DNA from 3 places in the Stutzerimonas sp. CXK-1 genome. Region 2 is predicted to be linked to each of the others. Evidence: predicted binding sites of a transcription regulator. Region 2 holds the regulator's gene; each other region holds the start of a gene.
The links. Region 2 encodes sigma-54, which starts transcription at its own class of promoters, with help from an activator protein. Its sites were predicted from a motif close to ANTGGCATNNANNTTGCTNT; they were not measured.
Positions count from the first base shown of each region.

Region 1 (2,264 bases), 1.3 Mb from region 2:
CGAGCTGCCGTACTTCTTCCATAGATAGTGGGCCACTTCCATCACGCCCAGTTCATGGGCGCGGCCGCCGAGGTTGAAGAAGCAGAAGTGGGTCATCAGCCCGCGGCGCATCATCTGGTAGGCCGCGACAGTGGAGTCGAAACCGCCGGACATCAGCACCAGCGTCTGCTCCAGCGAGCCAAGCGGGTAGCCGCCAATGCCGTCATGCTGCTGATGCACGACGAACAGGCGCTGGTCGCGGATCTCCATGCGCACTTCGACTTCCGGCGCCTTCAGCGAGATGCCGGCGGCGCCGCAGCGCTGGCGCAACTGGCTGCCGACGTGGCGCTCGACGTCCATCGAGCTGAACGGATGCTTGCCGGCACGCTTGCAGCGCACGGCGAAGATGCGCCCCGGCAGGCGCTCGGCATAGTGCGCCTGGCATTTTTCGACGATGTCGTCCAGGTCGCCCAGCGGGTACTCGTGGACCTCGAGAAAATGCGCAATGCCAGGCATGCAGCGCAACCGCTCGATCATCTCGCGCAGCGCCTTGGCCTCGCCGACGGAAGTCTCCACCTCGATGTTGTCCCACACACCCTCGACCTGGAGCGCAGGGTCCAGGTCCTTGAGCACGGCGCGGATGTTTTTCGTCAGCTGACGAATGAAGCCCTTGCGCACCGGTGGGCTCTTGATGGTGATTTCCGGGAAAACCTTGACGATCAGCTTCATGGACGCAGCGCGTGGCCGGCGAGGCCTGAAAAAGAGGGGCGCGGAGTATAGCGGAAATGGCCAGACCTTTAGTCGGTTTTCTGCACCACTGGCGCAAGGCACCAAAAGGAGGCAGCGCACTGCGGGAGCGCACCATTAGCGTGCACAGCAGTGGCATAGACAGCCTGCCCTGACCGGGGGCCAGAGGCGCAGGCGGCGCCGGCGGGCGCACCGGACCCAACTCGGAGCACTGGCATGCAATTTGCTCCCTTGTGAGGCAGGTCGCCTTGGCGGAACATCGCCACCCGGCTTCAACCTCGATACAGGGAAGCTACTGTCACGCTTCCACCACTTGGAGAACACCCATGTCGAAGTCGCTTCAACTGATCAAAGATAACGATGTGAAGTGGATTGATCTGCGCTTCACCGACCCCAAGGGCCGCCAGCATCACATCACCATGCCGGCCCGCGACGCCGATGACGACTTCTTCGAAGTCGGCAAGATGTTCGACGGGTCTTCCATCGATGGCTGGAAGGGCATCGAAGCCTCCGACATGATCCTGCTGCCGGACGACAGCACCGCCGTGCTCGATCCGTTCACCGAAGAGCCGACCCTGATCCTGGTCTGCGACGTCATCGAACCTTCGACCATGCAGGGCTACGAGCGCGACCCGCGCGCCATCGCCAAGCGCGCCGAGGAATACCTCAAGTCCACCGGCATCGGTGACACCGTATTCGCCGGCCCGGAGCCCGAGTTCTTCATCTTCGACTCCGTGAAGTACAAGTCGGACATGTCCGGCTCGATGTTCAAGATCTTCTCCGAGCAGGCTTCCTGGAGCAGTGACGCCGACCTCGACGGCCGTCAGGGCAACAGCGGCCACTTCATCCGCGTGAAGGGCGGCTACCTGCCGACTCCGCCGGCCGATCCGGATCACGAGATCCGTACCGCCATGTGCAACGCCCTGGAAGAAATGGGCCAGGTCGTCGAAGTGCACCACCACGAAGTGGCCGGCGCGCAGAACGAAATCGGCGTGAAGTTCAACACCCTGGTGGCCAAGGCTGACGAAGTTCAGACCCTGAAGTACTGCGTGCAGAACGTCGCCGCCGCCTACGGCAAGACCGTGACCTTCATGCCGAAGCCCCTGTACGGCGACAACGGCTCGGGCATGCACGTGCACATGTCCATCGCCAAAGACGGCAAGAACACCTTCGCCGGCGAAGGCTATGCCGGCCTGTCCGATACCGCGCTGTACTTCATCGGCGGCATCATCAAGCACGGCAAGGCGCTGAACGCCCTGACCAACCCGTCGACCAACTCCTACAAGCGTCTGGTTCCGGGCTTCGAGGCTCCGGTCATGCTGGCCTACTCGGCCCGCAACCGTTCCGCCTCCATCCGCATCCCGTACGTCGCCAGCCCGAAGGGCCGTCGCATCGAGGCGCGCTTCCCGGATCCGTCGGCCAACCCCTACCTGGCCTTCGCCGCGCTGCTGATGGCCGGCCTGGACGGCATCCAGAACAAGATTCACCCTGGCGACGCCGCCGACAAGAACCTGTACGACCTGCCGCCGGAAGAAGCG
Region 1 covers NZ_CM173217.1:387,938-390,201, reverse strand. The annotation lists gene thiI (tRNA uracil 4-sulfurtransferase ThiI) at 1-708, opposite strand, end outside; gene glnA (type I glutamate--ammonia ligase) at 1,053-2,264, shown strand, end outside.
Region 1: a site for sigma-54 is predicted at 937-956, ahead of glnA (type I glutamate--ammonia ligase). Genes of this name have one in related genera too.

Region 2 (2,264 bases):
CGTTGCCGAAGCCCGTGGATCCGAGCTTTTCGCGAGCCACCAGGCTTTCGAAGATGGTCTGCGAATCCAGGTCCGGAATATCCTGGGCGACCACCTTGGCGATCTGTTCGAGTACGCGTTTCTTGCTGCCGCCCGGGACGTTCACCAGCGAACGTCCGGGGGTCAGGATGCTTTCGAGTCGGATCATGTCGATTAGCGGGCAACGACGCCCTGGGAATGGTCGAGCTGCTTTTCCTTGTGCTTGATCAGCTGACGATCAAGCTTGTCGACCAGCAGGTCGATGGCGGCATACATGTCTTCGTGTTCGGCATTGGCCACAACCTCGCGCCCGGCGATATGCAGCGTGCCTTCGGCTTTCTGCTTGAGCTTTTCAACCTGCAGGAACACCTGAACGCTGATGATGCGGTCGAAGTGGCGCGAAAGCCGCTCGAACTTCTCCTCGACATAGCTGCGCAGGGCATCAGTCACTTCCAGATGAAGACCGCTGATGTTGATTTGCATACTGCTTCTCCTTGTTGCTTTCCGCAGAAGAGGCAGACCTCGGTCTGCCATCCAAACCTTCCGAACCAGCCGTGTTCGTCTACAGTCGCTTTCGCTCACTTGACGGCGCGATACCCAGTGATTCGCGATATTTCGCCACGGTACGACGCGCTACCTGAATGCCTTGTGCCTCCAGTAAACCAGCGATCTTGCTGTCGCTCAATGGCTTTTTCGGGTTTTCCGCGGCAACCAGTTTCTTGATGATCGCGCGGATCGCCGTCGACGAGCATTCGCCGCCTTCGGTTGTGCTTACGTGGCTGGAGAAAAAGTACTTGAGCTCGTAGATGCCGCGCGGCGTATGCATGTATTTCTGTGTCGTGACGCGCGAAATGGTCGACTCGTGCATGCCGACGGCTTCGGCGATGTCATGCAGGACCAGGGGCTTCATTGCCTCTTCGCCGTGCTCGAGAAAACCGCGCTGATGCTCGACGATCTGGGTCGCCACTTTCATCAGGGTCTCGTTGCGGCTCAGCAGGCTCTTGATGAACCAGCGCGCCTCCTGCAGCTGATTTCGCATGAACGTGTTGTCGGCGCTCGTATCGGCTCGCTTGACGAAGCCGGCGTACTGCGGATTGACGCGCAGGCGCGGCATGGCTTCCTGATTGAGCTCGACCAGCCAGCGGCCGTTGTGCTTACGCACGATGACATCCGGGACGACATACTCCGGTTCGCTGGCTTCGATCTGCGAGCCGGGCCTGGGGTTGAGAGATTGCACGAGTTCGATGACCTGGCGCAGCTCGTCTTCCTTGAGCTTCATGCGACGCATTAGAGCGCTGTAGTCGCGGTTGCCGAGCACGTCGAGGTAGTCGCGGACCAGGCGTTGCGCTTCGGCAAGCCAGGCGGTGTTCGACGGCAGCTGGCGCAACTGCAGCAGCAGGCATTCGCGCAGATCGCGGGCTCCGATACCGGCAGGCTCGAACTGCTGTACGCGGTGCAGAACGACCTCGATCTCGTCCATCTCCACATCGAGTTCCGGGTCGATCGACGCGAGAATGTCTTCCAGGCTTTCTTCCAGATAACCCTGGTCGTTGATGCCGTCGATGATCGAGGTGGCGATCAGGCGATCGGTATCGCTCATCGGCGTGAGATTGAGCTGCCAGAGCAGGTGGGCCTGAAGGCTGAGGCCCGTCGGGGTGCGCGTGGTGAAATCCCACTCGTCATCGTCGCTGGCCGGCAGGCTGCTGGCGCTGGTCTGGTAGATATCTTCCCAGGCGGTATCGACAGGCAGCTCGCTGGGAATTCGCTCGCTCCATTCGTTATCGTCCAGGCTCTCGGCCGAGTGGCTGGTCTCTTCGTAGCGGCTGTCGAGAGCAGGCTGGTCGTTGTCTCCGGTGCTGCTCCCCGCTTCGCTGGCTTCGGCCATCGGGTCGGCGCCGTCGTAGTCGTCGCCGTCCTCCTCGCGCTCGAGCATCGGGTTGGAATCCAGGGCCTCCTGGATTTCCTGTTGCAGATCCAGCGTTGAAAGCTGGAGCAATCGAATGGCTTGTTGCAGCTGAGGCGTCATGGTCAGCTGCTGGCCCATCTTCAGGACTAGCGATGGTTTCATGGCAGAGGACTTCGAACCTTTGATGCCGGCGCTGGTGCGCCTGTTCCTAATCGCTGGCGCGCGTTGCGCCGCCGGGAAAGCAAATTATATGCCTACCTGCGAAGCCCTTGCCTAGGCCTGGTTGTCGTTTAATCCGTTAAAAAGGGGCTCACAGGCGGAATTCGTGGCCCAGATAGAC
Region 2 covers NZ_CM173217.1:3,247,418-3,249,681, reverse strand. The annotation lists gene ptsN (PTS IIA-like nitrogen regulatory protein PtsN) at 1-187, opposite strand, end outside; gene hpf (ribosome hibernation-promoting factor, HPF/YfiA family) at 193-501, opposite strand; gene AC0KXH_RS15505 (RNA polymerase factor sigma-54) at 581-2,086, opposite strand; gene lptB (LPS export ABC transporter ATP-binding protein) at 2,235-2,264, opposite strand, start outside.

Region 3 (2,264 bases), 980 kb from region 2:
CAGGCCGGTTGAGGCCCGCCGCCCCGTCCGGCGGATTTTTTCCACGGCGCGCTAAAGTTTCCGCCAGGCGCGGTCGCTCATAGGCTGTAACCACTTCGTTGGAAACCGATCATGGAAATCAGCCGGCACTTCAAGCCTGCCTTAAGCCCCACCGAAACCACCGCCGCACGCCAGCCGAACCCGCGCCCGGCGACCCCGGCGAGCACGGCGCGCAGCGCCGACAGCCTGCCGCTGGAGCAGATGCACGAAGCCTTGCGCGCCATGCCCGAGGTCGACCTGGACCGCGTCGCCGCGCTCAAGCAGGCCCTGGCCCAGGGTGAACTCGACAGCGACCCGGCGGCGCTGGCGGCGAGCATGCTCTCCTACCACCGCGGAACCGATGCGTGAACCAGCGTGACAGGTTGCTGGCGGTCGTCGCCGACGACATCCGGCAGGATTGCGAGCAATACCTCGCCCTGCGCGACCTGATGCAGGCGCTGTACACCTTTCTGCTGGAACGCGACAGCGCGGAGATCGACCGCCTGAACCTGCAGATCACCCGCCACGTCGAGGCGCTCGAAGTGCGCGCGCGACGCCGCGCCAAGGTGCTTGGCGCCTTTCGCCTGAGCGGCGACGGCGATGGCATGCAGCGCCTGCTGGCCAGCTACCCGGCCGACCAGCGCGCCGAGCTGCAGGCGGGCTGGCAACAGCTCGGCAGCCTCGCGCGGCATTGCCAGCAGCTCAACGAGCGCAACGGCAAACTGCTCGCCATGCACCATGACCTGTTGCAGCAGCTGCTCGGCGACCAGCGCGACGCCCGGGTCTACCAGCCGCACGCCTACTAGCACGCGCCGCCGGCCACAGCCGCCAGACAGAGCCCACGGGCGCCCGCCCCCTCGCCTGCCACCAGCTTTGCGCGCCTTTTTTGCGCGACGCCTTAAGTACCGCCCCCTGATTCGTCGCCTTTAACCCTGGAGAACACGCCGCCGATCAGGCGGAAACGGTATTTCCCCGTTTCCTCCAGCGAGCGCCGTGCGGAAGCGCTTCTTCTCCGGCATGCAGGGGAAAACGCTGATAAATCAATGATTTGCCACTTGGCATCGGACTTGCTCTAGAGAGCGCAGGAAGGGGATCGGTATGGCGATAGATTCGGATTACATTCAGCAGATGGCGACGCAGCTGGCGACCTTCGAAGTGCAGTCTTCGCTGGACCGGCTCAACCGCAACGAGTCGAACTATCAGGCCCAGCGCACGGCCCTGAGCTCGCTGCGCAGCGCCATGACCACCTTCAAGTCGACGCTGACCAAGCTCGGCTCGAGCAGCTCGTCGATGCTGGTCAACAGCGCCAGCTTCATCGCCGAAGGCTATGCCAGCGCCACGGTTGGCACTAGCGCGCAACCGGGCAGCTACCAGATGTATGTCGAGCAGCTGGCCAGCAAGCAGCAGGTCGCCGTGCAGGGCTTGGCCGATGGCAGCCTGAGCGGCAGCCTGAGCCTGGCGGGGCAGAGCTTCGACCTGTCCGGCTACGCCACGCTCGATGACGCGGCCAAGGCGATCAACGACGCCGGCGTCGGCGTGCAGGCCACCCTGGTACGCAGCAACGGCGCGGTGAACCTGGTGCTGACCAGCGAAGACAGCGGCGCGGCCAACGGCTTCACCTATTCGCTGACCGGCAATGCCGCCGCGAGCACCGTCGAACTGTCGCAGCCGGCCGACGCCCGCATCCGCCTGGGTGGCAGCTTTGGCAGTGGCGGTATCGAAATGACCAGCGCCAGCAACAGCTTCGACAACCTCATCGAGGGGGTTAGCCTCACCGTCAGCAAGGTGCACAGCGCCGGCGACGCCCCGCTCACGCTCACCGTCGCGCAGGACAAGAGCGCCACCCAGGCGCAGGCCAAGTCCTTCATCGACGCCTTCAATACGCTGATGGGCAGCATCGACACGCTCACCGCCAGCGGCAGCGAAACCGCCAGCCGCGGCACCCTGGCCGGCGACTCCAGCGTGCGCGCCATCGAGAGCCGGCTGAACGGTCTGCTGCGCACACCCTTCGGCGGCGTCAGCCTTATCGACTTCGGCATCAGCGCCGACCGCAACGGCAAGCTGACCCTCGACGCGGGGCGTTTCGAGAAGGCCGTAGCGGCCAACCCGGACGCCTTCGAGGCGCTGTTCACCGGCAAGGACCAGCTGATCGACAGCCTCGACAAGACCGTCGCCACCTACACCAGCAGCGCCAACGGCGTGCTGAAGAACCGCCTGGATACCCTGGACCTCAATCTGCGCCGCAT
Region 3 covers NZ_CM173217.1:91,853-94,116, reverse strand. The annotation lists gene AC0KXH_RS00485 (flagellar FliJ family protein) at 1-12, shown strand, start outside; gene flgM (flagellar biosynthesis anti-sigma factor FlgM) at 112-387, shown strand; gene flgN (flagellar protein FlgN) at 384-824, shown strand; gene fliD (flagellar filament capping protein FliD) at 1,117-2,264, shown strand, end outside.
Region 3: a site for sigma-54 is predicted at 1,073-1,092, ahead of fliD (flagellar filament capping protein FliD). Genes of this name have one in related genera too.